Regions from separate parts of the Paraliobacillus zengyii genome, predicted to be linked through region 1. Evidence: riboswitches for the same ligand, from Rfam matches in the RefSeq annotation. Region 1 holds a riboswitch; each other region holds the start of a gene.
The links. A riboswitch is a leader RNA that binds a small molecule or an ion and turns the genes downstream of it on or off. The one in region 1 is predicted to bind cyclic di-GMP.

Region 1 (11,303 bases):
TTTTTCCTATAATTGTTAATAAAACACCGATTTTTTTGGTGAATTGTATTGGGTTTGCAGTCTTTTTAATATTCGGATTATTTATTGAAGTATTACTAACGCAAATTGCATTAGTTGTTGTTTTAATTAAACTTAAAATAGATAAAAGTCAGGCATTTCGAATTCCGCTTAATCTACTTATGTTTTTATTCATATCCGTCTTATCGGCAAGTGTATATAAATGGATAGGTGGTTTACACGAAGCGATTGTTTTAGATTCTTTCACCCAACAATTGCAATTAATTGGTTATGTGGTAACAGTTTTTCTTTCTAATCAAATTTTCCTCCACTTCGTTAAACGCTTTTTTTATGAACAAGAAACAAAATTCTTTGATGAAGGTTTTTTGTGGGAAATGATTACGACTTTAATTGTTTTACCAATTGGTTTTATACTCTATTTAATGTATGAAAAATTTGGTGTTATTGGTATTTACGTAGTTGGCATACCGTTTATTAGTATTTCTATTATTATGAAACTATTCTATTCTAGTAGAACAGTAAATTATTATTTAAAACAAACAAATGAAATAGGACAGGCGTTAACAGGGAAGTTAGAACGGAATGATGTTATTTCGGTTTTTTTAACCCATATTACAGAAATCTTTGCTGTAGATTATGCCTTTGCTTATGATGTGGTAGATAATAGACAATTAAAATTAATTCGTTCTTATACTAAATTAGAAGGTCTTGTTTATCGTGATTCTATTTGTATTGAAGAAGGAAATACTATTATCCAACAAGCGTGGAGACAAGAAGAAATGCTGCATTATAAACATAAGAAAGCATGGGATTATATACGTGATAGTGCCATACCCGAAGATGGGGAAAGTCTTGTTGTTATGCCTGTAAAACGGAATAATGAAATTGTTGCGATTATCGTTTTCGTATCGAAATATAAACAAGCCTTTACGGAGCACTTATTTACAATATTAAATATACTAAATAATTTCTTGGGAATTGCGTTAGAAAACGCAAAAAATTACGAAGATAGGAAAATACAAAGTGAAACAGATCAATTAACAGGTTTATATAATTTTCGTTATTTTGAAGCTTATATGCAAAATTATAGTACTCAAATCAAAGAATCCAACAAATCAAAAATTTGTTCACTTATTTTATTCGATTTAGACCATTTTAAAAAGATAAACGATACGTATGGACATGAATGTGGCAATGAAATTCTGAAAGCTATAGCAGAAAGAGTCAAAACATTTATTGGAGATGAAGGCTTAGTAGCACGTTATGGTGGCGAAGAATTTGTCGTGTTTTTACCTGGAAGGAATGCAGAAGACAGTCAGCAACGCGCAGAAGAATTACGCCAAGTTATTACAAATAAAACAATAAGAACCTATACACATATACAAGAAAATGAAAAGTGTATTGATATTACGGTCACCATTAGTGTAGGAGTTGCTAGTTATCCGGAGCATTGTGAAGACCCATTCGAATTGGTCAGGTTAGCAGATCGTGCGATGTATGTAGGAGCTAAGCAAAAAGGTAGAAATCGAGTTGCGGTCTATCAATCATAATTGAAAAACATATACAAGTAGTTTAAATTGTACTATATTTAAGATAAGAATATAGTTAAAAAGGCTGAGATGATGATGACGAAAAGTTTTTCGCAGATGAATAATCAAAATGGTATGACTTTAGTAGAGATAATTGTTTCTATTGCTATACTTTCGATCATAATTGTTACTTTTTTAACTTTTTTTATTCAATCAACCAAAGTAAACAATGTATCAAAGGATATCACTGATTCGTCATATGTTGCACAATCAGAAATGGAAGAAATATATCATTTGAGTGATACGATGAGTTACGTGGATACAATTACCTATTTATCAAATACGTATCATGTAAACAGTTCAGATAGTAATTATGAGTATATACTCACGAAGCAAATGGAAGACACTAATATTTATAATATTAGTATTACATTTACTACTAACGACGATGTAAAAGACGTGGTTGTAAAGGTATATAATGATGCAAATAAACTAGAAGCACAGTTGGAAACAAAACTATTGTGGGAAAGTTAGAAGGTGTGCTAGTGTTCAAAAATGAAAAAGGTATGACATTAATTGAATTATTAGCCGCACTTGCTTTAATGTCAATCATAATTGCTTTAATTGGATCTGCGCATATATTCGGCCAAAAACAATATCGAAATCAAACGGAAGAAATCAATTATCAGGAACAAGTGCGTTATGTTATGGCGACTATTACCAAGGAAATACGATCAACAGAAGCTGATCTAGTAAGTGTTACAAGTGATACAAACGAAATAACCATTGGTACAAATAGTTACGAACTAGAACAACCAAATTTTTATGAAAATAGCACCGTAATTAGTGACCAAATATCAAGTTTTAATATTGATAAAGAGGATGGAAAAATAGAAATATCGATTAGTAGTCTCCCAAATCGGAATGGAAAAATAGAAACACTATCTACAGTAATTTATTTGCGAGAGTAGGTGAAGTTTATGCAAAAACATTACAAATATATAAAAAATAATCAAGATGGTGCTATCTTAGTTATCGTAATGATGGCCTTAACAGTATTATCTTTATTAGGTTTGGCATTAGCCACTGCTTCATTTGCTAATATCAAATTAACTACTGTTGATCGAGATTATCAGGCTACCTATTATGTAGCTGAGGGTGGAGCAAATCAAACATACGCAGAGATAGAAACACTTGTTGAATCGATATACGAAACCACGAACACAGAAGCTTCTTTTTATTCTGATCTTAATTCCCGCATAGAACAACAATTGGATGGTACTAGTATTTCAGACTTTGAAGAGAGTTTTACTGAACAACCAAGTGCTAAAGTTAAAGTGGAACAAGTAACAGATGGCAACCCTCGCTCTTATCAAATTGTATCAGAAGGCATTATTGGAAAGCGAACACGCACAGTAACAAAACCATTTCAAGTGAATTGGAAGTCTGGGAGTGGTGGTTCGATTGAGATACCCGATAATGCAGTAGCAATTGTTAAGAATAGTATTTCACTGGTAGGAAGTGTGTCTCTAAACGGAGATTTGTATGTTGATTCAACTCTTCCTAACTTAATTAAAATGGATGGAACAACTCATGTTTATGGTATTGCATATGTTCCTGAAAACGCAGTGGAAAATGCCTTGAAAATTCATGAGCCTGAAAATTTTAAGGGTACTATACCGGAAGTTAAATCAAACTTAACTTCAATACCTTGGGAAGACTATCAAACAATTATTGATAATCATCCAACATATCCAACATACTCTCCTCCTATTGACGAAACAATAGGAGGAGAGTATGAACGATTCAAAGTAATTGAAGGAGGCAATTTAAATATTAATAGTTATCAAGCGAATGGCTACACTTTAAACTTAGATAAAAACCTTCAGTTCAATCGAATAACATTTGCAAGTAACAATACATTGAATATTAATACGAATAATGAAGATCATGATATTGTAGTAAAAGATTTAGATTTAAGTCAAGGTCATATTAATATAATTGGCAGTGGTAAGGTAAATATTTATATTCAAGATTCGTTTAATATTGGAGGAAGTAGTACTATCAATGATACAGGGAATACTAACCAATTAAATATGTATTATCAAGGAACTTCAAGGATAGAAGTTTCCAATGCACAATATATTAATGGTTCAATATTTGTTGAAAAAGCTGATGTAAAACTGACAGGTGGCGGGGATTTTCAAGGCTTTATAGTAAGTGGGGGTAATAGTGTAGTATTCGAAGGAGGTACATATTCTTCTGCGTTTGTTATCGCGCCTAATGCAGATTTAGTTTTTTCAGGAAGTGGATCGATAAATGGTACAGTAATTACTAACTCAATAACAGGTACTGGTGGAGGATTCATTAAATTCAAGTCAATGAATCTTGATGACTTCCCTTTCGGCACTAACAGTTCTCCATCAACGGACGACTTAATTAAAAAGCAGCCAACAGTAGAGTCAGATTAGAGTTTTAATTATATTGTTACGAAAAGAGGGGTCAAATGGCGATACGAAATAAACGGAAACTTGGTGACGTCCTTAAAGAAAATGGCTTAATTACCGAACAACAAATAGTTGAGGCAATAGCACAAAAATGGGAGAAACAAAAACTAGGGGATGCACTTGTTGAACAGGGCTATATCACGGAAAAACAATTATTAGAAGTTTTAGAAGTACATTTGAAAATTCCAAGCGTTTCTTTATATCGTTTTCCAATTGATGAAGGTTTAATGGATCTTGTTCGAAAAGAAACAGCACGTGAAAATACGCTTTTACCTATACAACAACAAGAGAATATTTTAACTGTTGCAATGAATGACCCGCTTGATTATTATGCAATTGATGATTTAGAACTATCAACAGGGTTTACGATCAAACCTGTAATCGCAACAAAAGATGATATTTTACAAGCGATAAATAAATATTATGACATGGAAGCCGCTTATACAGATGAGGAATCTGAAAATGAGGAAGCGCCTGCCATTCGGATATTAGATCAAATATTACAAACAGGTGTAACGTTAAAAGCGAGTGATGTACATATTGATCCTTCAGAGTCGAAGGTTATGATTCGATATAGAGTTGATGGTATGTTACGAACAGAAAAAACAATACCAAAGCGATTACAAAATGCTTTAATTGCCCGAGTGAAAATATTATCGGAATTAAATATCACGGATACACGTTTGCCACAAGACGGTAGAATTCGTTTAATCATTGATGCGAAACCAGTCGATTTACGGATTTCAACCTTACCAACGGTTTTTGGTGAAAAAATAGTTATTCGTATTTTAGATTTAAGTAATATATTTAAAACATTGACAGAACTTGATTTTTCAAAAGACACTTTAGATAAATATCAAAAAATAATCGAACAACCTTCAGGATTAATTTTATTAACAGGTCCAACAGGTTCTGGTAAAACAACAACACTTTATGGATCAATCAATGAATTGAACCAGGAAGATGTTAATATCGTCACAATAGAAGACCCAGTTGAATATCAATTGGAAGGTATCAATCAGGTCCAAGTAAATACTGCGGTAGGTCTTACTTTTGCAAAAGGTTTACGATCAATTTTACGCCAAGATCCAAATATAATAATGGTTGGTGAAATTCGTGACCGCGAAACTGCTGAAATAGCAATACGTTCAGCATTAACTGGGCACTTAGTATTTAGTACACTACACACAAACAGTGCTATTGCAGCGATTCCTCGTCTATTTGATATGGATGTTGAACCTTATCTTGTCGTTTCTGCTTTATCGGCAGTAATGGCCCAACGTTTAGTTAAAAAAGTTTGTGTCGATTGTAAACAATCACGACCCGTAACTAAAATGGAAAAGGAAATTTTTAGTCGTCATAATATAGATTTAACGGAAGTGGTCGAGGGTGTTGGTTGTGATAGTTGCAGATCAACAGGTTATCGTGGTAGATCAGCAATTCATGAGCTTTTAGTAATCGATGATAAAGTCAAAAAAATGATGATGAATCAGTCTGATATGACAGATATTAAAGAATATGTAAAGCAAAATGGCATGCGATTTTTGTTAGTGGATGGTCTAATTAAAGTACAGCAGGGTATTACCACATTTGATGAAGTATTACGTGTGGCAACGGAAGAGTAGGTGGTGAGCAAACATGGAAAATAGACTAGAGGAATTATTAACTACAGCATTTCATAAAAAAGCGTCAGATGTCCATTTAACTGTAGGATCACAGCCGATTTTTCGTGTGGACGGTCGGTTACAACTTCATGGACAGAATAAATTAGAACCAACCGATACGGAACAAATGGCTAAATCGATTCTTAACGAAGAGATGTGGTCTAAATTACTAGATGAAAGAGAACTAGATTTATCACATGGAATTGCAGGGGTATCACGTTTTCGAATGAATATTTTCTTTCAACGAAATTGTATCTCTTTAGCTATTCGAACGATTCCAACTACGATTCCATCTATTGAAGATTTAGATTTACCTAACGTATTGAAAGAAATAGCAGGGTTACCACAAGGGTTAGTATTGGTAACAGGTCCAACTGGAAGTGGAAAAAGTACTTCTTTGGCAGCGATGATTGATTATATGAACAAAACAATGAACCGACATATTATTACGTTAGAGGATCCAATCGAATATCTGTATCAGCATAACAAATGCATTATCGATCAAAGAGAAGTAGGTTTCGATACGAGTAGTTTTCAAAAAGGGTTACGTGCGTGTTTGCGTCAAGATCCAGATGTGATACTAGTTGGTGAGATGCGCGACTTAGAAACAATTTCTACAGCAATAACTGCTGCAGAAACGGGACATTTAGTTCTAGGAACACTGCACACAACTGATGCGTCCTCAACGATGGATCGAATTATTGATGTTTTTCCTGCCCACCAAAAGAGTCAAATAAGAATTCAACTTGCTAATGTGTTAGAGGCCATTGTATCGCAGCGCTTGTTTCCTTTGGCAAAAGGATTTGGACGAGCAGCAGCAACTGAAATTTTAATTAACACACCTGCAGTAAAAAACTTAATTCGATCAGAAAAAATGCATCAGATTCCTAACACCATGCAAACGTCTAAAGAGTATGGTATGCATACCATGACGATGGATATAAAACGGATGTTACAACAAGGAATTATAACGCAAAAACATGCATCTCCGTATTTAAAAGATATGACTTTTTAGTTCAAGTTATGATGGGGGAAGAGGTGGAATTTTATGAACTATTATGCGTATAAAGCGAAATCTGTCGATGGCAAGATAAAAAAAGGGAAAATTAGTAGCGAGAATGAAAAAGAAGCGATCAAACAATTAAAGTCTCAAGGACTAATTTTATTTGAGATAAATGAATTGAACTCATTTTTATACAAAGATATTTATATAGGTAATCCAATAAAGAATAAGGATTTTGTTATTTTTCTCCGTCAATTTTCGACGTTAATAGATGCCGGTATAACATTAGTAGAAACAACTTCTATTCTAGAAGATCAAACACAAAGTAAACCACTAAAAAAAGCGCTACAACAAATTCAAAACGATCTAGAAGAAGGAATTGGCCTATCTGATGCATTAGCAGAATTTCCTCGTCTTTTCCCTGAATTATTAATCAGTATGATCCATGCTGGAGAAATTAGTGGTAATTTAGATGAAATCCTTGATAGAATGGCTACTTATTATGAGAAACAATACCAGTTAAAACAAAAGATCATAACTGCATTAACCTATCCTGTTGTGGTTGGTATTGTTGCCGTATTTATCACTATTTTTTTACTTGCATTTATTGTACCGATTTTCACGGACATGTTCCTATCTTTTGACCAAGAAATACCACCATATACAGCGGCGATATTAAGTATTAGCGATATGGTTCAGTCTTATTGGTGGATTATGATGATACTAATACTAGTGTTAGGTGTGACGATTAGATTATTAAATCGTCGCCCAAACATTTCTTATTTATTTGATGTCATCAAACTTCGAATTCCAATATTCGGTATGTTTATTCAAAAGTCTTTACTTGCTAGAATGACGCAAACATTAAGTTCTTTGTTAAATAGTTCTGTACCAATCTTACAAGCTGTTACGATAACGGAGCGGGTTATAGATAATAAAGTAATTAAACAAGTTTTGCGTGAAAGTAGAGATTCTCTTGAAAAGGGAGAGTCACTAGCCACGCCTATGGAAAAACATTGGGTTTTCCCTAAATTAATTACACAAATGATTGTTGTAGGCGAACGAACAGGTTCAATTGATGCGATGTTGAAAAAAGTTTCTGATTTTTATGAACAAGAATTAGATGAATCATCGGAAAAGTTAAAGTCGTTAATTGAACCGATAATGATTCTATTTTTAGCTGTAATCGTAGGTGCAATTGTTTTAGCGATCGTTATACCTATGTTTAGCTTGTTTGAAAATATCTAAAAGTGTAGACAGGTTATAAAAATGTAGTATAATAGAACTATTAGTATAAAACGAATAGTAGAAGCAATGAAGGTTTATCTGTATCTGGGCACTTGGATAAATTTGAGCTAGTAGTGCAACCGACTGACACCATTTTTTATGCTGTGAGTCTTTTTTTATAAGAGAAATTAAATGAGGAGGAATAATATGTTAACTAGAATGAAAAAAATGTTACGCAATGAGAAAGGTTTTACATTAGTAGAGCTTTTAGCAGTTATTGTTATTTTGGGTATTATTGTAGCAATTGCCGTTCCTGCAATTGGGAATATAATTGAGGGAGCACAGGAAGATTCTGATGATGCTCAAATTGAATTGGTACTTGATGCTGCAAGATTAGCAGATGTAGAAGGTGAATTTGACGAAACTGGTATGACTGCTGCTGAACTTGTAACAGCAGGTTATCTTGAGGGTAGTGATGATCTACCAGATGGCACAGTTACTTTTGATGAAGATACGAATCAATACGAATACACTGAGTAATAATATTTTAAAAAGATCCCTTCCCAAAGGGGTCTTTTATACATAATTAGGAGATAAAAAATATGGAAGTCTATTATATCGTTATCTTTTTTATTTTTGGAAGTGTATTTGGTTCATTCTATAATGTTGTTGGTTTGCGTGTACCGAATAATAATTTCTTAGAATCTGAACGTTCTTATTGCCCTCGTTGTGATAAAACATTGCATTGGTATGAGCTGATTCCGATTATTTCATATCTGTTTCAAGCTGGTAAATGCAGAAACTGTAAAGAAAAGATTTCCCCTCTTTATCCTACAATAGAATTATCTACAGCTTTCCTTTTCAGTTTTAGCTATTATTTTTTGGGGTTTCAATTAGAGTTAGTAATGGCACTAATACTCACTTCTTTATGTGTGATTATCGTTGTTTCAGACATCACTTATATGCTAATACCTAACAAAATCTTATTGTTTTTTCTACCGTTTTTAATTATCTTACGCATCATAGATCCGTTAGAACCATGGTGGTCTTCAATTGCTGGTGCAGCAGTCGGATTTATATTATTAACGCTGATCATACTTGTTAGTAAAGGTGGTATGGGTGCGGGTGATATGAAGTTATTCACTATACTAGGAATTGTGTTAGGATATAAAGGAATTCTACTAACTTTTTTTCTAGCAACTATCTTCGGCACAATTATCACATTGCTATTATTGGCTACTAGAAGAATCAATCGTAAAAGTCCGGTACCATTCGGCCCTTCTATTTGCATCGCTGCGTTAACTACTTATTTTTTTGGTAGTCAGATAATCAATTGGTACATTACATCATTTTTTTAAAGGATGAACACAAATGAGTTTATTTAACAAAGATAGAATAAACATCGCAATAAATGATACGATGATTCGATATCTTGTTTCCACTAAAAAAAACGTTACAGCTAATAAAGACTATGGGGAAATACCATTGGAACAAGGCATTGTTGAAGATGGAAAAATTTTAGATCAACAAAAGTTAACGACTATCATTAAAAATGTTGTTAAAGATAAAAAATGGAGGAATAAGCACCTCGTATTTTGCGTTCCAGATGCTTTTGTTACGATGAGAGAAGAATCAGTACCTAAACAATTAACTAAAGATGAAGTAAAAAAATATATTGAATTAGAATTAGAAGGTAGTATTCGACTGCCTTTTCAAAATCCAGTTATAGATTTTGAGGTTATTGCAGAAGAAGAACAAACCAATAAAATTCTTTTATTTGCATACCCAAAAGAACGGTTAAATGCTTACATAGAAGTGTTTGAACGAGCGAATGTAAAACTGATGGTAGCTGACTTGTCTTTTCTATCGGTATATCGGACTTATTATAATTTGGATCTTGCTAACAAAGAAGAGCATTTACTTATGATTCAGTGGTCTAAAACGGACTTAGTGCTCACGGTCTTTCATGATCAAAAACCAATCTTCAATCGCCATATTCATTTAAATAATAATGATATGATTTTTAATAATAAGCTAGTTGAAGATTCCATGCATTCAAATGAAGATATGTGGAGAGAGCTGATTGATGAACAGTTAATAACCATAGAACGTTTTATGGATTTCTATCAATATTCTATTATGTCAGGCGAGGCCCAAGTTTCTCATTTATTATTAATCGGTGATTTTCCAGCGCAGTCGTCAATAAATGAATCACTGGCATCTCGTTTCAATTTACCAATTAAAACCATTTTATTTCCTAGTGACTTACCACCAGAATATGCTACTGTATATGGACTAACACAAAGAAAGTGAAGAAAAGACTATTTAAACTTCATAGTAAGGGGATCACCTTATGATAGAAATAAATTTTGTTGAAAAAAAGAAGATAAATACCGCCCTATATTTGCTACTTGCTATATTTATGGTCAGTTTACTTATTATTAGTATTAGTTTCTTCATTCTCCATACAAGTTTGGAGAATAAATATGTTTCTCTACAACAAGAAAGAATAGATAAATCTGAAATTATAGCAGAAATTAATACACTTAACATGGTCGAACAACAAAAACAGACATTGAAAGCACAAATTGAGCAATTAGAAACTGCTGTTTATCCTTCTTTATTTTTATTAGACGATATCCAAGCTGATTTGCCAAACGATACGTTTATTGAAAACTATTCATTTACTATCACGAATGGTGTAACAATAGGTATTCATTTAAATGCATTATCAGAAGCTGCCAACTTTAGTCAAAATATTAATGGGTCGACATATGCAGATAATGTAAATTTAATAAATTTAGAAAAAATAGATGATTACTATGTTGCAACATTTAATTTTGGTATTAATGCAGATTATTTAGTGGAAGAGGCTGATTAAAATGATATTTAAATGGTCACGTATCTACTCATTGCTATCGATTGGTGTAGTTTTACTAGTTATTATAATTGCCTTTTTTTCTTATTATCAATTTATTTATCCTAGTCAACAAAAAGTAAGGTACTTAGAAGGTGAACTTGCAGAACAGGATCAATTGATCGAAAATGCGGATTTAAGTAAACAAGAACTTGAGGATGAAGTTGCTAATTCATTGGATTTACAAAAGCAAATCCCAATAGATAAAGCAATTAATCAACTAATTTTGAATGTTGAAGAAATAGAGAAGAAAACGAACAGTACTATAACATTATTGACGAATAGTGAAGATCAAGTAGCTAGTGATCAAGATGGAGAAGCTACATCTGAACTTACTAAAATAAATTATCAAATGGAAGTATTATCACCAAATTATGATGAGATGAATCAGTTTTTAACAGAGTTAACTAACATGGATCGCATAGTGGAAATTAATAA
Region 2 (11,303 bases), 250 kb from region 1:
TTATCACACATGATGGAGAAACTAAATGGGTTTTTGACCAAACAATTCCATCCTTTAATAGTGACAATAAATTAATAGCTCTATTTGGAGTTATAGTTGATATAACTTCAGAAATGGTAATGCATGAGGAATTAGTTTATTATGCATCACACGATGTTCTAACTAATCTACCAAATCAACGTAGCATATCTGAGAAAATTGCTGAGTTAATTCAGAAGAAAAAACAATTCACCCTCTTTTATTTGGACTTAGATCGTCTCTCTCACATAAATGACTCTTTAGGCTATCAAATTGGCAATAAAGTTTTACAAAATATTGCTAGCAAGCTAACAAAGACTTTATCTTCTACTAGTTATGTTGCTAGATTAGTAAGCAATGACTTTATTATAATTGATACTGAAACATTGCAAATAGATACAGCAAGTAATTTAGCTGATAAACTCTTGCGAACAATTGAAGAGGAAATCAATATATTTGATTATCAGTTAAATATTACAACAAGTGTAGGTATTAGCTTTTATCCAGATAATGGTGATACAGAATTAAAAATTTTAGAAAGTTCACACATTGCATTAAAAGAAGCAAAAAATAATGGAGGAAATACCTATAAATTTTACTCACCATCCAATAATATTTCATCTTTTAAAAAATACATGCTTGAACGAGATTTAAGAAAAGCGATTACTAATGAAGAATTTGAAGTCTATTATCAACCACAAGTAAATGCCTTCACTGGATTAATTGAATCCGCTGAAGCTTTATTAAGATGGAACCATAAGGAATGGGGTTTAGTGTCTCCATCTGAATTTATTCCATTAGCTGAAGAGAACTATCTGATGAACGATATAGGGGATTGGGTAATCACAAAAGTGATCGAACAATTAAAAATATGGAAAGATCAAGATTATATATTACGACCTATTTCTATAAATATATCTCCTAATCGATTTTTAAAACCAGGATTAATTTCATTTATCAAGGAGCAATTAGAAAAATATGATATTTCTGCACACTTTCTAACATTTGAAATCACAGAAAGTACATATTTAAAAAATGAAAACAAAGTACAGCATACACTTTCACAACTACGTGCATTAGGTATATCAATTGCAATTGACGACTTCGGAACTGGCTATGCATCTTTACAATACTTACGCGATTTTCCTGCTGATGAATTAAAGATCGATCGCGTTTTTATCTTAAATATATTGGATGATAATAAAAAGGATGCTGCAATAGTTAGTAGCATATTATATCTCGCAAAATCATTAGATATGAGAGTCATTGTTGAGGGTGTAGAGAATTTTGAACAACTTCAATTTCTAAAACAAAAAGAGTGTCACCTTATACAAGGTTATCTTTTTTCCGAAGCTGTACCAAATAACAGATTTGAAGAATTGATTAAGAAAAGTTTTCTTCCAATTCCAAAGTCAACTAAAGTGACAAAACCTAAAGTAGAAAGAAGAAAATATTATCGATTATCCTTCCCTGGATATTTACAAGGTGGACTATCTATTCTTGAAATTAATAATCGTAAAGTAGATGTAGGCACGGCAAACATATTAATTGAAAATATTAGTTTAGGTGGCTTAAAGCTAATGTCTGATTTAAAATTACCAGTTCAATCAAACATGAAAATTGTTTATACTTTTTCACTATTAGGATTTGATTTTGAAATCATTGGATCTTTCGTTTGGAAAAGTGAAATTGGACAAGATATTTTTTATTACGGTGTTGCTTTTGATGACTTTTCTGAAGCAAATAAGGATCATCTAGCGAAAGTAATTAATCAGTTGACTATTTACTCGAAAAATAACAAGCCGATTCCAGATACAGACTTCTACACAGATAACCCAATTACCTACTTTCTTAAAAATTTTGACTAAAATATGTTTAAACTTTAACAAAAATCGCCATCCTAGTAATAAACTTATTCGGAGGCGGTCTTAATGAAAATACGTATGCGCAATCAATTAATTGAAAATCTTGAGCTTTCCATACCACAATTATCTAATAAATATCATTTTGATAGTATGACAACATATCTAGCCAAAGGTCAAGCAGACTCTTTGTATATAGGTTATAAAATTACTGTAAACACTAGAAACTATTATGTTTATTTACCTTTTATGAGTTATTCTGAAGAAGCTTTAATACCACTAACACCAATTTGGACTTTACAATCTGAAAATTATAAGGGACCTTCCTTCAGAGGTTTTGATCATTTGGATAATTGCTTAGATGCACTAGATCAATCTGGTAAGGATAATAGTATTAACCAAGCTATTTAATAAAAACACCTTCGTTTATGAACACAATATCGCGTCATTTTTCGAAGGTGTTTTTTATTTACGTTTATAGTTTATACTTATTGACTTGATTCGCTAAATTTTTTGCGACATTTGTTAAGTCTTCTGTATGATTAGCCATCTCTTCCATTGCACTGCTTGTTTCTTGAGCTGAAGCAGAAGTTTGTTCGACTCCTGCAGCTGATTGCTCTGCAACAGCTGCTATTTCTTCTGTGGCACTATTCATTTCTTTACTTGTATTTGTTACTTGTAGTAAATTATCATTTACTATTGTAATTTGATTAGACATATCTACTAAGGCTTGATTAATTTGTTCAAATGTTTGTCCCGTTTTCTTAACTTGCTCACTACCCTGCTTTACCTCTTGATAACCATTTTCCAATGTGTTCGTCACGTCTGAAGTTTCTGTTTGGATCATATTAACTATTTCTGTAATACTTATAACTGAACCAGAAACTTGTTCTGCTAATTTTCTAACTTCATCAGCTACTACTGCAAAACCTTTTCCTGCTTCTCCAGCACGTGCTGCTTCAATCGCAGCATTTAAAGCAAGAAGGTTTGTTTGCTCAGCTATGTCTTTAATAACTGACACTAGTTTTGTTACCTCTTTTGATTTCACATCTAATCCTTGCACCTTAACTACTGCTTGATTAACAATTGAATCAACATTTTCCATTTGTTTAACAGATTGAAGCATCAATGAACTTCCCTCTCCACTTAAATTACGGACCGCGTTTGAAGCGTCTTTTATGTGGATACTCTTTTCGTTTGCTTGCTCAATTTTCTCCGTAAATTCTCGCATAGATATGGATAAATTACTAGCATGTGTTGCTTGCGTATCTGATCCTGATGCAATTTCCTGCATGGTAACTGCGATTTGTTCTGAAGCAGCTTTTACTTCATTTGTTGAAAGGGAAAGCTCATGACTATTAGATGTAATAGCTTGCGCTGCTTCTGAAACACTGTTTAACATAGTTCGTAATTTTTCTTTCATTTCATTTGCAGAAATGGAAAGTTGACCAATTTCATCTGTTCTTTTCTGTATTAAAGTTATAGATAAATCGCCATTTTCTACTTCCTTCATATTACTTTGTAAGGAACGTATCGGCTTTGTGATTTGTTTAGATACAAATAAAGATACAATAATAGCAATAATAATAGAGAGAATTAGTGCAGTAGCAATGGGTAAAAGAATTGGCGTTGCTTTGTCCTCTAATTCATCTATATAAACTGTTCCTATGATTATCCAATCTTTTGTTTCATTAACAGAAAAACCTAATATTTTTTCTTGACCTTCATACATATATTCCACTGTACCAGATCTAGCATTAGTAGCGATAATCTTTTCATAATACTCTTCATGTGTAATATCTACACCCGTCATCGTTTCATCTGGATGGGCAATAAATTCGCCATTACTAATAACGGCAAAATATCCTGTTTCACCAATTTTTGTATTATCTGCTATATCTATTATTGCTGTTTCACTTGCTCCAGCTGTTGCTGCACCACTAAGTATATTAGCCTGTTGTTTGACACTTTCACTTAATTCATTTGTTGTGATCGAAACACTATATGTATAACTAACGAAACTGATTACTATGCCTACTACTATTAATAATGTAATAAATGGTATTAAAATTTGCCTTTGTAAGCTTTTGTTAAAAAAGGATTCTAGTTTGTTTTTCATCTTGGTGTGTCCCCCTTGTAATTTCACAAAAATAAAACTATTCTCAATTAGAATGGCCAAATAGTAATATTATTTGGTAGCTAGGCTATCCTAGTATAAACAAATACGTTAGACCCTTAGCTTTGCGTCCTGTTCTTTCAAACAATTTGCCTTTTTATAATTAAATAATACGATTTGCTTTCACCCCATTTGATAAAGTAATTATTACTTCTTTATAATAGTTATTTTATACTACGACTTTATTCTTATGTTGTCAAGACTTTTATCTTTGTATCGTGCCATATTTCATTCGAATATCGAGTCTTTTTGAAAAAATTGTTTCATTACAATAAAGATAGAAAATACGATGTAACTTTATAAAAAATTTGTTCTACTCTTTATAGTTCTGTAGCGCTTAAACGTACAAACTCACCATCTAATTTATCATTTCCTTACGTCGCAATTTATAGTGATTTGGTCTTAAACAACAAACTTTTAGAAAGCAGCTAAGCTAATAAAATCCAAGAAAGTCGCGTGAAATGCATAATTACAATATTATTTTACAAACTAATCAAAAAAGGAGTAGCTATATATTTATGGAAAAGCATACGGATATATCAACCCATCTAGAAACAAACATGGATCATGCAATTGCAGAAGAAATAACCGAAGATATTGCAGTTTATCGTACTTTAGTATCCAATGTATACATGCTTGGTAATCCATCAGAAAAAAATTGGGTACTTATTGATACAGGAATTGCTCATTATCATGGGCGAATAATTTCAGCTGCAAAAAAACGCTTTAATGACACTCCACCAAAAGCTATTATTTTGACACATGCTCATTTTGATCATGTAGGATCTGCAAAAAAGTTAGCAAAGCATTGGGATGTATCTATTTATGTACATCCTGAGGAATTACCTTTTGTTGATGGCACATGTGAGTATCCACCAGCTGATCCAACTGTTGGTGGCGGCTTACTTTCTTTATTATCACCAGTGTTTCCTACAGATGCAGTCAATTTAAAACATTTAGCTAAGACATTGTCAGCTGATGGAAAACTTCCCTTCCTTGATGACTGGCATTATATTCATACACCTGGACACACACCAGGACATATCTCCCTTTTCCGAGAAAGTGACAAAATTTTAATTGCAGGCGATGCGGTTACAACTGAAAATCCCGAATCAAGTTTGGCGGTACTTCTACCAATCATTAAACTATATGGACCTCCTGCATATTTTACACATGACTGGGATGATGCAGAAAGATCAGTTCAAACACTTGCCAAATTAAAACCAAAATTACTTTTAACTGGACATGGATTACCTATGAAAGATAAAGAATTAAGTGAAGGGTTTGAAAAATTAACAGCTGATTTTTATGATATTGCAATCCCAAAACACAAAAGGAACTAGACAATAAAACGAAAAGCTAATGTACGTTCATTAGAGAGCGTATCATTAGCTTTCACTTATTCAATTTGAAATTTTTTCACTCTCAGATTTAACTTATTTGATAATGTCTTTAATACCTCTGCTTGTTCTAATAAGAAATCTACTGCTTCTTTTTGTTGTTCTATCGATCCAGAGGTTTCTTCTATATTTGCTGCATTTTCTTCCGAAACAGAAGCAATTTGGATAATACCAACATTCATTTCCTTACTGTTATCTTCGATTCTTTTTAGGTTAGTTGTAACAGTTGCAATACGTTGATTCATTTGAGTGACTTCATTTTTTATAGTTGAAAAGTATGTTGCAGATTGCTTTATTTGAGTAACACCTTTGTTTACTTGCTTATGAGCTCCATCCAGAGAAACAGCTAGCGATTTAGATTCTTGTTGCATTTGATTGATTACCTCAGCTATATCTACTGCAGATAAACTAACTTGTTCTGCTAACTTTCTAATTTCATCTGCTACTACAGAGAAGCCTTTCCCAGCTTCACCTGCTCTTGCTGCTTCAATTGCTGCATTCAGTGCTAATAAATTTGTCTGTTCTGTAATATTGTTAATTACAACAGTCAAGTCAGACACAGCCTGTGATTGTTTTTCTAAACCTTGAACTTTACTCACTGCATTTCTCACTTCATTATTAATTACTTCGATTTGTGTAATGGAATCATTCATCTGATCTGTTCCTTCATTCGAAATGTTCCAAACACTTATCGAAGACTTTTCCAATAATACTGATTCATGTTTTACTTTACCAATTTGCTTATCTAAATGTTGTTCTGATGATGCTATATCTGTTGCAGAAGTAGCTTGTTCTTCTGCTCCGCTAGCTAACTCCTGCATGGTAGAAGTCAATTGTTGACTACCTATTTGTATAGTATTACTAATCTTTTGTAATGCATTACTTTGCTGATCAATTCGATCGGAAGCATCACTAGTGTGCTCAATTGTTTCTCTTAAATTAGCAATCATTTGGTTCATCGCTTCAGAAAGTTGTCGAACTTCTCCCCTACCTTTCATTTCTACCTTTTGAGTTAAGTTTCCTTTAGCAATGATTAATGCTTGATTACGTAACCCAATAAGTGGATCAGCAATATTCCTTGCGATAAATATTGACAATACAATAGCAGTAACAAGTGTGATACTACCAATTAGTAAAATAACAGCGCCTACTTTTTCAATGGATTGTAATGCGTTTTCTGTTGGCTCACTAACAATTAGCGACCAATTAAATCCTTTAAAATCTTTATATCCAGCACTTTTGACATACCCTATAATTGCATCATTACCTGAACTGTTTTTTGCTTTGATAAAACCTGATTCACCAGGTGTAGAAACATTTAGTTCAGTGAATAGTTGAGATGACTGATCAAGTTCTGTTATCTCTGCATCAACATCAGTACTTGCGCTAGAAATTGTATCAGCAACTTTTTCACCATCTTGATTTACTAATTCAACCACAACATTATCACTTGAAATACTATTAACATCATCCCAAATATGCTCAACATTGAACTTAGCTTGCAATACTCTATCCTCTGTATTATTATCTATTCGTACATTAATTTCTAAAACGTGGCTATCTAACGCATCATCATAGACTACTTCTGAGATAGATAATCCATTCTCAACCACTTCATTCCATTCAGTCGTATTAGTTTCTAATGATACGGAATTACCGTTACTAGATTGACTAATGACAGTTCCGTCTAAATTAATTATAGATAACGAAGCATAATAACCTAACGTCTCCAATTGTTGATCTAAATAATCCTCCGTTTCTACACTATCATCCATAGCATTCAGAACAGTATCTGAGTTTGCCATGATTTGCACGTCCCTTATTCTTTCATACATTGTACGATCTAATTTCTCCATATTAACTAGTGCATAGTCTTTTACTTTATTACCAACTTCATTTTCTAGCGATGTTGCTGCTTGATTATAAGAAAGCAAACCTACCACTATTATTGGAACTAAAGCAACCATACTAAAATAAATAATTAATGTACTCCTAATACCCCTATTTAAAAATTTCTCTTTCCATTTTCTAATCATGCAATCCAGTCCTTCTGCCTCTATGTATTTGTTAACTAACTAAATAGAAGGTAATCTTCTAATTTTTGTTAGAAAAACTAACCAAAGTATACTATAGAATACAGCGTCTATAGGTGACGTTTTTGTGAAATATAATTTTATACGAGTAAAAAAAAACACTACCAAAACTAGTTGGTAGTGAGTTCTATTAATATTTAAGGTAACACATTTCCTGCAGAACGATATATCTCATACCATTCTTCTCTTGTTAAAGTAATATGTGAAGCTTTTTCAATATCCGCTAGTCGTTTCGGATTCATCGTTCCAACAACCGGTTGAATTTTTGCCGGGTGACGTAAAATCCAAGCAATCGCAATCGCTGAATCAGTTACCCCTTTTTTTTCTGCTATCTCTTGTATTTTACCATTCACTTCTGGAAAATCTTTATTACCAACAAATACACCTTTGATCATGCCATATTGGAATGGTGACCAAGCTTGTACAGTTATATCATGTAAACGACAATACTCCAAAACACTGTTCTCTCGATCAATCGCTTTATCATGTTGCATATTAACATTTAAACTAGCATCTATCATTGGTGTGTGCATGATACTTAGCTGAAGTTGATTAATGATTAAATCATCTTTTAAATACTTTTTAAGTAATTCTATCTGCATCGGATTTTGGTTACTAACACCAAAATAGCGTACTTTACCACTATTTTTTAATTTTGTGAAAGTCTCTGCTACTTCTTCAGGTTCCATCAATGCATCTGGACGATGTAAAAGCAAAATATCAAGATAATCTGTATTTAAACGTTTTAAACTTCCTTCGACTGAAGATGTAATATGTTCTTTAGAAAAATCAAAAAAGCCATTACGAATCCCACATTTTGATTGTAAAATCATTTTTTCTCTTAATAACGGATTCATTTCAATCGCATCAGAAAATACCTCTTCTGACTTTCCACCACCATAAATATCAGCATGATCAAATAAATTTACGCCTAAATCCATTGCGTTTTCAATAACATGTCTAGCATCTTTTTTAGAAAGCGCATCCATGCGCATGCAACCTAAAGATATTTCCCCAACCTCTAAATCACTTGTACCCAATTTTATACTATTCATCTAAACACCTCTTTTTACTATAATATATCTATTCTATCATGTTCTACTAAAAAGCGCACAATATCAGTATATTAAAAAAATCATCCAAGACTATGGATGATTTTTCTTTTAATATATTGGCGTTGTGTCAACCGATATGTTTTCTAAAATCTCTTTGACATGTGACATAAACTTACCTGAAATTACGCCATCTAATATACGATGATCTAACGAAAGACATAGGTTAACCATATCTCGTGCTGCAAACATATCATCAATAATGATCGGACGTTTTACAATTGATTCCACTTGTAAAATGGCTGCTTGCGGGTAGTTAATCACTCCCATAGATTGGACAGATCCGAATGAACCCGTATTATTAACAGTGAAAGTACCACCTTCCATATCCCGTTGTGTCAAGTTACCATTACGCGCTTTCCTTGCTAAGGAATCAATTTCTTTCGCTATTCCTTTAATACTTTTCTCGTCAACATTTTTAATCACAGGTACAAATAATTCTTTTTCATGTGCAACTGCAATGGATAAATTAATTGCTTTATGTTGAATGATTTTATTACCCGCCCAAGAACTGTTTAATTCCGGATATTTTTTTAATGCCTTTGCCACAGCGTTCAAGAAAAAAGCAAAGTAAGATAAATTATATCCTTCACTCTCTTTAAAATTCGTTTTTTCCGCATCACGATATTTAACAAGGTTGGTAACATCAACTTCGATCATCATCCACGCATGTGGAATCTCAGTTGTTGAACGAACCATATTATTTGCAATTGCTTTTCTAATACCGGTTACTGGAATCTCTTTATCACCAATAGCTGTTTCTACTGTTTGTTGCTCTTCATTTCTAATGTGACTGTTTTGCTCAACCTTTTTTTCTACTGTTGCTTCAATTTTTGAAGGTGGATTTGCAATCGTTCTTTCCAAATCCTTGCGGGTGATTCTTCCCCCTTGTCCACTTCCTTTTACTGAAGTTAGATCAATGTCATTTTCTTGTGCTAAACGCATAACAGCTGGAGAATAACGTTTTTTCATTGATGTATCAGTAGATTCTTCTTTCACTTTCATTTCATCATTAACTTGCTGTTGCACACTTTCATCAGCAACTACTGCTTCATTGTTATCTTCTACTTCGATAAAACACATTAATTCTCCAACAGCTATTACTTGTTCTTCATCTGCAACTAACTCTTTAATTGTTCCAGTAAAAGAAGATGGAACTTCTGCATTCACTTTATCTGTCATTACTTCTGCAATTGGGTCATACTTTTCAACATGATCTCCAACTTGCACAAGCCAGCTACTTACCGTTCCTTCTGTCACACTTTCACCAAGTTGAGGCATTGTAATTTTTTCGAGAGTCAAAACGTTTTCCCTCCAATTCTATTTACTACTTAAAATATAGCAAGATTTCTCATAGCTACTTCCACTTTTTCAGCATTAATCATAAATTCTTTCTCCAATGGAGGTGCATAGGGCATTGCCGGAACATCCGGTCCTGCTAATCGCTTGATCGGTGCATCTAAATCAAATAAACAATGTTCACTAATAATTGCAGCTACTTCACCTATAATGCTTCCTTCTTTATTATCTTCAGTGATCAACAGTACTTTCCCTGTTTTTGAAGCAGCTTCTTTTATCGCTTCCTGATCTAATGGATAAACAGTGCGTAAATCTAAAATGTGTGCGTCAATTCCTTCTTCAGATAATTTTGCTGCAGCTTCCAATGCAAAATGAACACATAAGCCATATGTAATAACTGTAATATCGGATCCTTCTCTTTTTACATCAGCTTTTCCAATTGGAATTGTATAGTCTGTTTCTGGTACTTCACCTTTAATTAATCGATAGGCACGTTTATGTTCTAAAAAAAGCACAGGATCATTATCACGGATTGCAGCTTTTAATAAGCCCTTGACATCATATGGAGTAGACGGCATAACAATTTTCAAACCCGGCTGATTAGCGAAAATAGCTTCTATAGATTGTGAATGATATAAAGCACCATGTACACCACCACCGTATGGAGCACGAATTGTAATTGGACAACTCCAATCATTGTTCGAACGATAACGAATTTTAGCTGCTTCAGAAATTATTTGATTAACTGCTGGAAGGATAAAGTCAGCAAATTGCATTTCTGCAACAGGACGCATGCCATACATTGCAGCACCAATTCCAACACCAGCAATTGCTGATTCAGCTAAAGGTGTATCGATAACTCTTTCTTCTCCAAATTCATCATATAAACCTGCTGTGGCACGAAAAACTCCACCATTTATGCCAATGTCTTCCCCTAACACAAATACTTTACTATCTCGTTTCATTTCTTCCTGTAACGCTTGTGTGATTGCCTGAATATAAGATATTACTGCCATTATAATCCTCCTCCCTTACTTCTTTTCATAAACAAAATCATAAATTGATGATGGATCAGCATAAGCTGCAGCTTCTGCGTAGTCAGTAGCGTCATTTATGATTTGTTTTAATTCTTCTTCAAGTTCTTTTTCTTTTGATTCGGTTAAAATATCTTGTTCTCTTAAATATGCTGCAAAGGTTAGCACACCATCTTTATCTTTTGCTTCTTTTACTTCTTCTTTCGTACGATAGATGCTATCGTCATCATCACTTGAATGTGGTGTTAATCGATAAGATACTGTTTCAATTAAGCTAGGTCCATCACCATTTCTAGCGCGGTCGGCAGC
Region 3 (11,303 bases), 420 kb from region 1:
GTTTAGAGGTAGGGAATGATTTTCCGATTGGGGTTAAAATTAACAGCTCTGATTTTATGAAAGCTGGTTTTTCTGAAGAAGAGTCACAATTTGTGATCACAAAGTTAGATCAACTCGGTGTTGACCTAATTGAAATATCTGGTGGTACGTATGAAAGGCCAGAAATGACTGGTAATCACGTAAAAGAATCAACAATTAAACGAGAAGCCTATTTCTTAGAGTATGCAGAAAAGCTAAAAGAAAAAACAGGGGTACCACTTATTTTAACAGGTGGATTTAGAACACGCATAGGAATGGACGAAGCATTGCGGTCAGGAGCAACTGATTTAATAGGATTAGCAAGACCATTAGCTATAGATCCAGACTATGCAAATCAAATATTACTTGATAAAAGTACAAAAGTTAACGTGAAGCCGATCAAAACAGGTTTTTCGTTTATAGACAATAAAGGACTAATGGAATTGACTTGGTACGCCCAGCAACTAAATAGAATTGGCAATGGAAAAGAACCAAAGCAAAATTTTTCACCAATACTTTCTCTATTTCTTACCATATTCAAAAATGGAAATGATGTTTTTAAAAAAAGAAGAGTTTAATTACTATCAAAAAAAATGCAAGAGCCAGTTATTAGTTACTGGCCTTGCATTTTTTATTTATCGTTCCAAGATCATAGAAACGCCAATTCCGCCACCTACACAAAGAGAGCCTAGACCCAAATGGGCGTTTGTCTTTTGCATTTCATGAAGTAACGTTACTAGAATTCTTGCACCAGATGCACCAATTGGATGACCCAATGCAATTGCACCACCATTAACATTTACTTTCTCGGTATCAATCTTTAAATCTCTTAATACTGCAATACTTTGTGAAGCAAAGGCCTCATTCAATTCAAACAAATCGATCTCATCTAAACTAATTTCTGTTTTCTCCATTAGCTTCTTAATAGAGTAATATGGTGCATATCCCATTAATGCAGGATCTGTTCCAACTTCTGCATATCCTTTAATCGTTGCTAAATAGGGAATATTTCTTTCTTCTGCAGTCGACTTCTTCATCAGTACAAGTGTTGCTGCACAATCGTTAATACCAGATGCATTACCAGCCGTGACCGTACCATCTTGAATAAACGGTGTTTTCAGTTTTTGCAAATCTTCTATTTTTAAATTTTTACGGACATGTTCATCTGCAGAAAATAAATATTCTTCTCCAGTATCATCTTTTACGGTGACTGGGATGATCTCATCATCAAATCTACCATTTTCAATAGCCTTTTGCGCTTTTTGTTGCGAGCTTAAAGCAAATGCATCTTGCTCCTCACGAGATACAACTAGCTTCTCTGCTACATTCTCAGCTGTTACTCCCATATGGGTTTGGTTAAATGCATCTGTTAGACCGTCATGTATCATGCTATCTTTCAAGTTTGACTCATCCATAGCTTTATCCCAGCGATAATTTGGTAATAGGTGGGGAGCTTGTGTCATATTTTCTGTACCACCTACGACAACGATATCCGCATCACCTAGTTTAATAGCTTGACTGCCAAGAATAACAGACTTTAAACCGGAACCACATACTTCATTAATTGTCATAGCAGTTGCTTCATAAGGTATTCCAGCATTTACAGCAATTTGGCGTGCCGGATTTTGACCTGATCCAGCTTGCAAAACATTTCCAAAAATGACCGAATCAACATCTTTTGGCGTAATATGTGCACGACGAATGGCTTCTTTAACCGTTAGTTCGCCTAATTTTTCTGCAGATATATTTTTTAAACTCCCTTTGAATTTACCGATAGGGGTACGAACCGCGCTAACAATTACAACATCTTCCATATTTTCATGCACTCCTTCATAGAAATATATAACAACTTGAATCCGAAAGGTAGAATATTTCATTGACTTTAATTACTTCTCATTAAGATAATAAGGTTTTGCTACTGACTTTTATTCAATTACTAGATTTTGTAAAGAGAAAAAATTGGTGTAAATTACTTGAAGATAAAAAAGAGATAGGGTATCCTCAGAATTAACAACGAAATGAATCAAGAAGGATATCCTATCTTTGTTTACTAGTATAAAACAAGAAGTATTGTAAAATCAACTAGACCAACTGAAACATTAAAAAGAAAATGATAGGGTTTTCTTCAAGCATTATTCGGTGTTATACTTAGGTAAGATTTCTGACATAGTAGAAGCAAGTAGAAATGGAGATTTATCATTAAATTAAAAAGGATTGTGAACTATTTTGAAAATAGGAATTGATAAAATTGGTTTTTATACACCACATATGTATGTTGATATTAAGGAATTGGCTATTGCTCGAAATGTAGAACCAGAGAAATTCACTATTGGAATTGGACAAGAGAAAATGGCCGTTCCACCTATTACTCAGGACGCCGTTTCTTTAGCTGCTAATGCAGCCTTAGAAATATTAACGGAAGAAGATAAAAAAACAATTGATTATGTTATTTTTGCAACAGAATCAGGAATTGATCATTCGAAAGCAGCCTCTATTTATATTCATGAATTATTAGATTTAAACCCAAATGCTCGCTCAATCGAAGTGAAACAGGCTTGTTACGGGGCAACAGCAGGTATTCAAATTGCAAAAGGTCATATTGCATTAAATCCTGAAAGTAAAGTACTTGTTCTAGGATCTGATATAGCACGTTATGGCTTACATACAACTGGTGAAGTTACCCAGGGAGCGGGAGCAGTTGCCATATTGGTGAGTAAAGATCCAAAAATTATGACAATAGAGAGCCCGAGTGCTTACCAAACTGAACAGGTAATGGATTTCTGGCGTCCTATTTATTCAGATACTGCTTATGTTCAAGGTAAACTTTCTGTTGACCAATACTTAAACTTTTTCCAACGTGTTTGGAAAGAACACAAAGAAAAGACAGGGTTTGAATTAAAAGATTTTAACTCAATCTTTTTCCACTTACCATATACAAAAATGGGCTTAAAAGCACTAAGAACTGTTATTGATGAGGGGACAGAGGCGGATAAGGATCGTTTATTAGCTAATTTTGAAATTAGTAAGCGATATAATACTATTGTAGGTAATATTTATACAGGAGCCCTTTATCTAAGCTTACTATCCTTACTTGAATTAAATGATACCATTGAGCCAGGATCTAGAATAGGATTATTCAGCTATGGATCTGGTGCAGTGGGCGAATTCTTCTCAGGAATATTACAACCAAATTATCGCGAAGCCTTATTTTCAGATCAACATGCGAAATTATTAGCAGATAGAAAAGAAATTAGTGTTTCAGCTTATGAAGAGGTATTCCAAGATACATTACCAGTTGGTATTGATAACATTACTTTACCAATCGAGAAAGATCCAGCTTCGATCTGCTTCTCAGGCATAAAAGATCATATGCGCCAATATGTAAACAAAAACAAATAGGCCAAAAATCCGTTAAGCACAGCTGCTTAACGGATTTTTTTAATAATTATTATGTATTACATTATACAAGTGGATGGCATTAGAGATTATCGGTATTAATTCTTGGATACTCTGGTTCAACCGCTGCTAAAACACGTGCATTATTATTATGTCGTTCATTTTTTGATTCTTGATCACAATCTCCGTCAGCTATCGGAATAGTATTGTATTGACTCTCTCTCTTTCCTTTTGTTTCCTTATTATTTTTGTTATGCATTTTATCACCTCCACCATAGTATATCTAGGAATAACAGCACTATACATGTTCCTAAGTTGGCAGGTAGTTTTCAAAATAATCAACAGAAGGATCAGTCTAAGTTAAAGTGATAGACTGATCCTTTTTAAAATATAAAATTGTAAAACAAGTGTGAGGTTATGGGTATTATTAATTAGTTTTTTAGTCGATTCAATATATCTTTAGCTGTTGCCAAGTTCATATTCTTTCTCTGTTTCAATTCTTCTGTAACGATATCAATTTGTTCACCCTTAGCCCCCGCACTAATAGCAAGCGATTTCGCATGAAGTCCCATATGTCCTTTTTGAATACCTTCGGTTACAAGTGCCTTAAGAGCAGAAAAATTTTGCGCTAAGCCAACAGAAACAATAATCGATTCCAATTCTTTTGCTGTCGGATTTCCTAAAAGTTGCTTCGTGAATTGAGCTGTAGGATGGATGTTAATAGAACCTCCAACAGAACCTACTGGTAAAGGAATTGTCATTGAGCCAACTAAATCACCGTTTTGTGCTTTAGACCATGTAGAGAGGGAACGATACTGGCCACTCCGTGCTGCATAAGCATGTACGCCTGCTTCAATAGCTCGAAAATCATTTCCTGATGCAAGAACTACCGAGTCAATACCGTTCATAATTCCTTTATTATGTGTGACAGCTCTATATGGATCAACAGTAGCAAATTGACAAGCTTCGATGATCCTATCACGAACTACCTCACCTGAAAAAGCACCTTTTTCTAATAATGTAACTGGAATATGACAAGTTGCAGTTGCTAAACATTCTGTCGCATAGTTTGAGAGTATGCCCATTATGGCAGTTCCACCTGTCAAGTTTTCTACATATGGCTTAATAGCTTCAACCATTGTATTGATAATATTGGCTCCCATTGCTTCTAATGTTTGAACGTGGATATGAATTACAAAAAAAGAAGGCGAATCATACTGATCATCTGCTTCAATCTGTCTGGTTACAACAGAACGAGCACCACCGCCTCGCTTCACAATAGAAGGATGGGCTTGATTTGCTTTTTCTATGATCTGATCTACATGCTGAAAAATATTTTGTTCAGCTTGATTCATATTAGAAACGTTCGTTAAAGCAATCTGACCTATCATAGTTCGTTCTTGTATAGTTGTCTCAAAACCACCTGATTGGCTGATAATTTTTGCTGCAGAACTAGCGGCAGCAATAACGGATGGTTCCTCAACGGCCATCGGGACAATGTATTCCTTTTGATCAATTAAAAAGTTAAGTGCAAGCCCAAGTGGTAATTCGTATGTAGTAATTTGGTTTTCAATCATATGATTCGCAATTTCATCTGGTAATTCTAATTTACGCTTTAAGTCTACTGCATCTTCATCAGTTAGAATCTCAGCTGAAATCAATGCTTTGATTCGTTCTTCATGCGTCTTCTGATAAAATTTATTTAAAAAGTGCTTTTTCATTTGTTGGCCTCCTGTGATCATAACAGTTCATTCTAATTTTAATTTATCACAGAAATGCTTGAGATCAAAGAGATGTATGCGATTGTGTGAAATTCTGAAAAAAACAAGTTATTTTAGTCGATGGAAAACATATGAAATCTACAGTTAGTTGTCATTATATGTTAAAATATGTATAGACGTTTTATGCATTTAGTTAAAAATTACTAACCTATTAATTGAGTTAGGGGGAAGTGCTGTGGAGAGAACCTATAATTTATGGCATTTTATTTAATATTATTATGTATTGGTTTGTCTCTCTACTCACTATATTCTAATATCAGCAACGCTTGGAGAATTGCACCATCAAATTATGTACTTCTTTTAGTTAGTATCATTGCATTTATTTTTGGAGTTATAGGATTCAAAGATAACAGGCACTGGAAGAGTAAAACAAGAAGTTGGTTGACTCTAATTTTATCTATATTGTTTTCGTTAGCTATTTTCTATGTGATATTATTATCGTCACTTTTATCTTCAATGGGAGTAAATGAACAGATTAAAACAGTTAGTTCTCCCGATGAGAATTACACCATTGATTTTTATTTTTATGATGCAGGAGCATCAGGATCATTCGGAATAAGAGGCGAACTAAACGGACCATTATGGTTTAAAAAAAGAATTTTCCTTCAAAGCGGAACAGAAGAAGTAACTGTTAAATGGGAAAGCAATAAGATAGTGGTAATTAATGATCAGACGCTAGATTTAGATAAAGGAGATACTTTTCGTTATTAGAACTTTTTAATTTAGTGACATGAATTATAAAGAAGGAGAATATGAATGGACCAAATAACATTTGAAGATATATACACACTTGGAAAAATCGTAACCGAAAATGCTCATTATAAACACTATCATTATGCATAGATGTTAATCAGGTATGATAGTAATTTCATTGAATTTAAAAATTCACCTTCTTTAAGTAAATTTTAAGAGGCAGAAAAATACTTAAGGGAATTTCACCTGAGACAAGGCCAAAAACATGTAAAATTTTATTTTCCTGCTAATACAAAGCCTACCGCAGAACTCCTTGCACAACTGAATGATATGGGTTATGAAATAGGGTCTCTAGAACTATATACTATTCAACCGAAGCACTTTCCTTCTTTGAGAAACAACACAGATATAGATATTCAAGTAGTGACAGGTGAAAATTTAGAAGTTCTTCTTCATCTACAATATCAGTTTGACCTTAACTTTGGAAGTGAGTTTGCAAAACAAAAAGCTGATCTTATAAAACGTCAATTTGAAGAGGAACATATTCATCAAGTTTTAGCTTTTTATAAAGGAGCTCCAGCAGGTTGTGTAGATGTTATTATTTCTAATGAAACAACAGAAATCGATAATCTTACTGTTGTCGAATCGTTTCGGAATAGAGGAATAGGCAGCAGATTACAAGAATTTGTAATGAAGACATTCCCTGATAAGACTGTCATATTAGTGGCTGACGGTGAAGATACGCCTAAAGAAATGTACTTAAAACAAAACTATAAGTATCGTGATTTTAAATATGAAGCACAAAAAATATATCAAGATTAGATTTTAATGAATTTTATAAGAAACCAGGAATTTTGCCACATTTGTCGAAAAGGTAACTAATGAACACCAAATTACTTTAAAAAGAAAGCGAGGCTTATATGAAAAAACTATATATTAAGCAAAAAGTTTTTAGTTTGGGTGGTAATTTCACTGTTAAGGACGAATTTGAACAAGATAAGTATGTGATAAAAGGAAGTTTCCTTTCCATTCCAAAAACTTTTACTATCAAAGATACCTCTGAAAATGAAATTGGTACAATAACAAAGAAGGTATTTAGTCTAATGCCGAAATTTTTCGTTCAGGTTGATGGAAAAGATGTTGTTACTATTAAAAAGGAATTTTCTTTTTTAAAATCACGCTATCAAATTGAAGGGCAAGATATTTCAGTACGTGGTGACTGGTGGGACAAAAAATTTGATATAGTGAGCAATGGCGAAATAGTAGGCCAAGTTACCGAAAAATGGTTATCATGGGGCGACACCTATGAGGTAAACGTTAACGACGAATCACTAGAACATATAATTATTTCATTAGTTATAGCGATTGACTTTGTCAAACAAGAAGAAAGCACCGTAGCAACAAATGCGGGTAATTAATTACAACAGAGGGGGCAGAAGAAGATGCTGTTAGCACTATATAATGTAGATAAACAGTTACATACAATAGATGAAACGGTCCCTAGCTTGACACCATATTTATTAAAACAACAGAATCCAACACCAGTTATAATTGTATGCCCAGGTGGTGGGTATACACATCGTGCAGAACACGAGGGAACACCTATTGCAGAATGGCTCAATGAAATTGGAATAGCAGCAGTAGTATTACATTACAGAATAGCTCCTCATCAACACCCGACTCCGTTAAATGACGCTAAACGAGCTATTCGCACTGTTAGACATCATGCTAGCGAATGGAATATAGACCCAGATCGAGTCGGTATATTAGGTTTTTCTGCAGGCGGGCATTTGGCAGCTTCCGCTAGTATTCATTACGACGAGGGTAATCCTGAGGCGGATGATGCCATTGAACATCAAAGCAGTCGTCCTAATCTAATGGTACTATGTTATCCTGTTATTTCGATGGGTGAATTTACGCATGAAGGTAGTAAGCAGGCTTTACTTGGCGAACAGCCTAATTCTTCTTTAGTGGAACTTATGTCATTGGAAGACCATGTAACAACTGATACACCACCTGCTTTTTTATGGCATACAGCAGATGATGGCGCCGTTCCAGTAGAGAACAGTCTACAGTTTGCTAGTGCTTTAAGTAGAAAAAAAGTTCCTTATGCGTTGCATGTTTTTGAAAGTGGTCGACATGGACTTGGACTTGCGAACGATCTGAAAGATGTCAGTTGGTGGACATCTGTTTGTGAAATGTGGCTAAGAAAAAGGGGATTTTAAAACACAAGTAAAAAGTAAACATAATCTGAATTTCTGTATACTTTAATATAAAATGTTAATCTGAATTTTCTAGGGAATGATGACATTATTTAGGTCTACTCCCTAGTTTTCTCACTATTTTCGTCATCCAATAAGCACTAATCGCTATAACCAAATCAACAAGTAACAGATAAAATGAATTCATTCCTTTATCAAATTTTAATAATCCTACCTTATCTTCAATAATTGCTAATCCAAACGCAAAAAGAATACTTAATAGTAAGATGTATAAATAAAAACTCTTCTTATCATTCGTACAATACTGGTATATAAGTAAAAAAGCTACTGGTAGTGCGGAAGCAGTCATGCTTAGTGCATAGGGGATAAACGGTGTAAGAAAATAGGTGTGAACGAAAAAACCGTGACGCGATAATATAATTTCTGCGTATGTCCAGAGCATATGTACTGTATAACCAAAGAAAAAAACTTCAAAAATTCGTTTGCGATCCACTTTAAAATAAAGAAGAACCAAGGGTGATAAAAAGAAAAGAACAACTATCCAGAATTGCCATGTTCCAAAGCTTGAATAGGCATGCCAATACGAACGGAAAAGTTCATTTAACGCTTCGTTCTTATCATATATATTCTCCCAGTACGTTTGATATTCCATGAAGAGCCCTCCTATAGTAGCAATAGTATTTTCTTATTTTGTGACGTTAAGTGCAATCTATACCGAAAAGAATTAAACCTTAGTTTAATTTAACTGCATTCTTTAGCTTAAAAATATACAATAGCCTTTTTCGTCGAAATATGTTGAATTATAATTAAAAATAAGCTATTCTTAAAACAATACTAAAGTACTAATAAAAGGTGTTACTTAAATAGAATATCACGAAAAAGGCAAACTATTTGAAAGAATAGGACGCAAAGTCATGGGTCTAAGGTATGGATTTATCTTCATTACTATTGATCGCCAGACCACCAAATTACATTTACAGTTATTTTGGCTATACATTTATTTGTGATAGCTTTTTTTATACTCTTTTATCGAACTACTAATAGTTATGAGTAGAACTATGTTAATTAGTATTTATAGATTATAAAAAGAGGTGTAAACATGAGACTAATCAGTATCTCAGACTATGACAACAAAAGTATGGTACTTGCCAAGCCAATATATGATTCGAGCAAACGTGTTTTACTTGCAACTGGTAGAACGATCGATCCTAAAATACAATCTAGACTAGAAAACATGGGCATTAATTTTCTTTTTATAGAGGATGAGGTTTCTAAAGGAATTACAATTGAAGATATGCTCGATATGCCAACATGGACAGACGCCATTCAAGCAGTTAAAACCTTTTATGAACATGCGACGCAAAAAAGCACGCCGGAATTAAAACCTATTCAGCAAGTAGCAGGCATATTGCTTAAAGAAGTAAAGCATAGACCAACACTTATACTTATTCCATCGGGAACAATGACAAAGGAATTACAGCCTTATGCACATGCAGTTAATGTCACCATTCTGGCTTTATTGACTGCCAAAGAAATGGGCTATAATGACTTAAAACTTAGGGATCTAGCAATTGGTTCCTTATTACATGATATAGGTAAAGCAATTGATACAGATGAACAGAAACATCCTGATTCAGGCTTCCAATTATTGCGAACAATTAGTCAGTTTAGTATTGTATCAGCTCATATTGCCTATCAGCATCATGAAACATTAGACGGAAAGGGTTTTCCACGTCAAATAAAGGATAATGATTTTCTAGAAATTGCTCAAATTTGCGCTGTTGCAAACCGCTATGATAATTTAATTGTAAAAAAAAAGCTTCCACCACATGATGCTATGGAAGCAATTATGGCTATGTCAGATCGTTTGTATTCGCACAAAATTGTTACAGCTTTTAGTCAATCCATTTCTACTTACCCACCAGGAACGAAAGTACTGATCAATCATAATCAACCAGCAATTGTTACTGAAATAAACAAACATTTTCATCGACCAATGATAAAAATACTTGCGACTGAAAAAGTGATTGATCTAATTGATAATCCTACGTTTATGATAAAACCATTTGAATCAGCAGTATAGATTACTCTCCGAATAATTTCACTTTAAACGATCCATGTTAGCATTAGGAGGTGTTTAAAGTGGGAAAAGACCGTCAAGAAAAGAAATTAAGAGAAAGTGGACGTGTTGAATCTGATCGAGATCAAGATCTAAGTAAAGCAGGAGCAACTAAAATGTCTAGCCCTGAAGAAGGCAGAAAATTGAACGATGGGAAATAAGGCAGCATAGTATCAAAAAATAGATTTTGAAGAACACTTTTCTTTTTTTAGAAAAGTGTTCTTTATTATATGAAAAATAAAAAAATTAAAAGAGGAATCTAAATTGATTGGATATTTATGTTAAAATAAATATAACTTTGTGGTAAGAGATTACAAAAGTTAATACTAATTTTTTTGTTGAAGGAGAGTTTTATGATTCAAAACGTTTTTAAAGAAGCGATGACAATACTTAGTAATAATTGGTTGAAGATTATCGGAATGGTTCTTCTAACTTATTTTATCAAGCTTTTACTTGGAACAGTGCCTATTCAGGGATCTGTAAGTATTAGAATGGATCCATTAGCAGTATCAAGTTTAGACTCAATACAGTCATTACTAATAGGACCATTAGTAAATAGCATATTGTTTTTTATACTTCTTCAATACATTATCCTAACCAAAAACACGATGAGAAAAAGGTTTTTGACCGCTATCACTTATCCATTTCGAAACGCGCGCTTGCTCTATAAAGGACTTATTGTCTTAATCATTTCAAATTTCCTACTGTATCTTATCGGAATGTTAGCTATATATACAGTAATTATATTTCTTGCAATTATTCCAGTTGGGTTAAATTTAGGAACAGGTTCGATAATAGCTGGTTTTATAATTCTATATGGTATTCTTTTTTGGCTTTATTTAGGTACTTCACAAGCGCTGTATTTGTTACATGATGACCCTAAGCTTGGTATCTTTAGAAGTGTTAAACAAAGTTTCTCCTTAATGAAAGGTAATAGATGGTCCTTATTCGGATTATTTTTATTAACAGGCTTAGGGTTTATCATCGGCATACTACTATTACTAGTTGGAGCAATATTTAGCATCGTGGTATACGAAGTTGCTCGCTTAGCTTTTTACAGAGAACTGTTACGCA

Region 2: linked by a shared signal. The riboswitch ahead of DM447_RS10940 (methyl-accepting chemotaxis protein) and the one ahead of DM447_RS12310 (competence type IV pilus major pilin ComGC) in region 1 are both predicted to bind cyclic di-GMP.
Region 3: linked by a shared signal. The riboswitch ahead of DM447_RS10035 (HD-GYP domain-containing protein) and the one ahead of DM447_RS12310 (competence type IV pilus major pilin ComGC) in region 1 are both predicted to bind cyclic di-GMP.

What each region holds. Positions count from the first base shown of each region.
Region 1 is NZ_CP029797.1:2,402,791-2,414,093, reverse strand. It holds gene DM447_RS12345 (GGDEF domain-containing protein) at 1-1,568, shown strand, start outside; gene DM447_RS12340 (type IV pilus modification PilV family protein) at 1,665-2,081, shown strand; gene DM447_RS12335 (PilW family protein) at 2,093-2,518, shown strand; gene DM447_RS12330 (pilus assembly PilX N-terminal domain-containing protein) at 2,528-4,018, shown strand; gene DM447_RS12325 (GspE/PulE family protein) at 4,054-5,679, shown strand; gene DM447_RS12320 (type IV pilus twitching motility protein PilT) at 5,693-6,733, shown strand; gene DM447_RS12315 (type II secretion system F family protein) at 6,767-7,969, shown strand; cyclic di-GMP riboswitch class II at 8,023-8,103, shown strand; gene DM447_RS12310 (competence type IV pilus major pilin ComGC) at 8,156-8,488, shown strand; gene DM447_RS12305 (prepilin peptidase) at 8,551-9,306, shown strand; gene pilM (type IV pilus biogenesis protein PilM) at 9,320-10,261, shown strand; gene DM447_RS12295 (PilN domain-containing protein) at 10,302-10,829, shown strand; gene pilO (type 4a pilus biogenesis protein PilO) at 10,831-11,303, shown strand, end outside.
Region 2 is NZ_CP029797.1:2,148,022-2,159,324, forward strand. It holds gene DM447_RS10930 (EAL domain-containing protein) at 1-1,886, shown strand, start outside; gene DM447_RS10935 (DUF5634 family protein) at 1,950-2,291, shown strand; gene DM447_RS10940 (methyl-accepting chemotaxis protein) at 2,356-3,999, opposite strand; cyclic di-GMP riboswitch class I at 4,072-4,160, opposite strand; gene DM447_RS10945 (MBL fold metallo-hydrolase) at 4,575-5,399, shown strand; gene DM447_RS10950 (methyl-accepting chemotaxis protein) at 5,456-7,492, opposite strand; gene DM447_RS10955 (aldo/keto reductase) at 7,687-8,604, opposite strand; gene DM447_RS10960 (dihydrolipoamide acetyltransferase family protein) at 8,713-9,963, opposite strand; gene DM447_RS10965 (alpha-ketoacid dehydrogenase subunit beta) at 9,993-10,976, opposite strand; gene DM447_RS10970 (thiamine pyrophosphate-dependent dehydrogenase E1 component subunit alpha) at 10,992-11,303, opposite strand, start outside.
Region 3 is NZ_CP029797.1:1,978,874-1,990,176, forward strand. It holds gene DM447_RS09990 (NADH:flavin oxidoreductase/NADH oxidase family protein) at 1-596, shown strand, start outside; gene DM447_RS09995 (acetyl-CoA C-acetyltransferase) at 654-1,832, opposite strand; gene DM447_RS10000 (hydroxymethylglutaryl-CoA synthase) at 2,245-3,417, shown strand; gene DM447_RS18365 (hypothetical protein) at 3,497-3,673, opposite strand; gene DM447_RS10005 (hydroxymethylglutaryl-CoA reductase, degradative) at 3,846-5,135, opposite strand; gene DM447_RS10010 (DUF5412 family protein) at 5,391-5,906, shown strand; partial or broken gene DM447_RS18675 (DUF5613 domain-containing protein) at 6,120-6,239, shown strand; gene DM447_RS18545 (GNAT family N-acetyltransferase) at 6,219-6,710, shown strand; gene DM447_RS10020 (LURP-one-related/scramblase family protein) at 6,809-7,306, shown strand; gene DM447_RS10025 (alpha/beta hydrolase) at 7,331-8,113, shown strand; gene DM447_RS10030 (hypothetical protein) at 8,199-8,762, opposite strand; cyclic di-GMP riboswitch class I at 8,982-9,078, shown strand; gene DM447_RS10035 (HD-GYP domain-containing protein) at 9,210-10,193, shown strand; gene DM447_RS10040 (YpzI family protein) at 10,253-10,390, shown strand; gene DM447_RS10045 (DUF975 family protein) at 10,583-11,303, shown strand, end outside.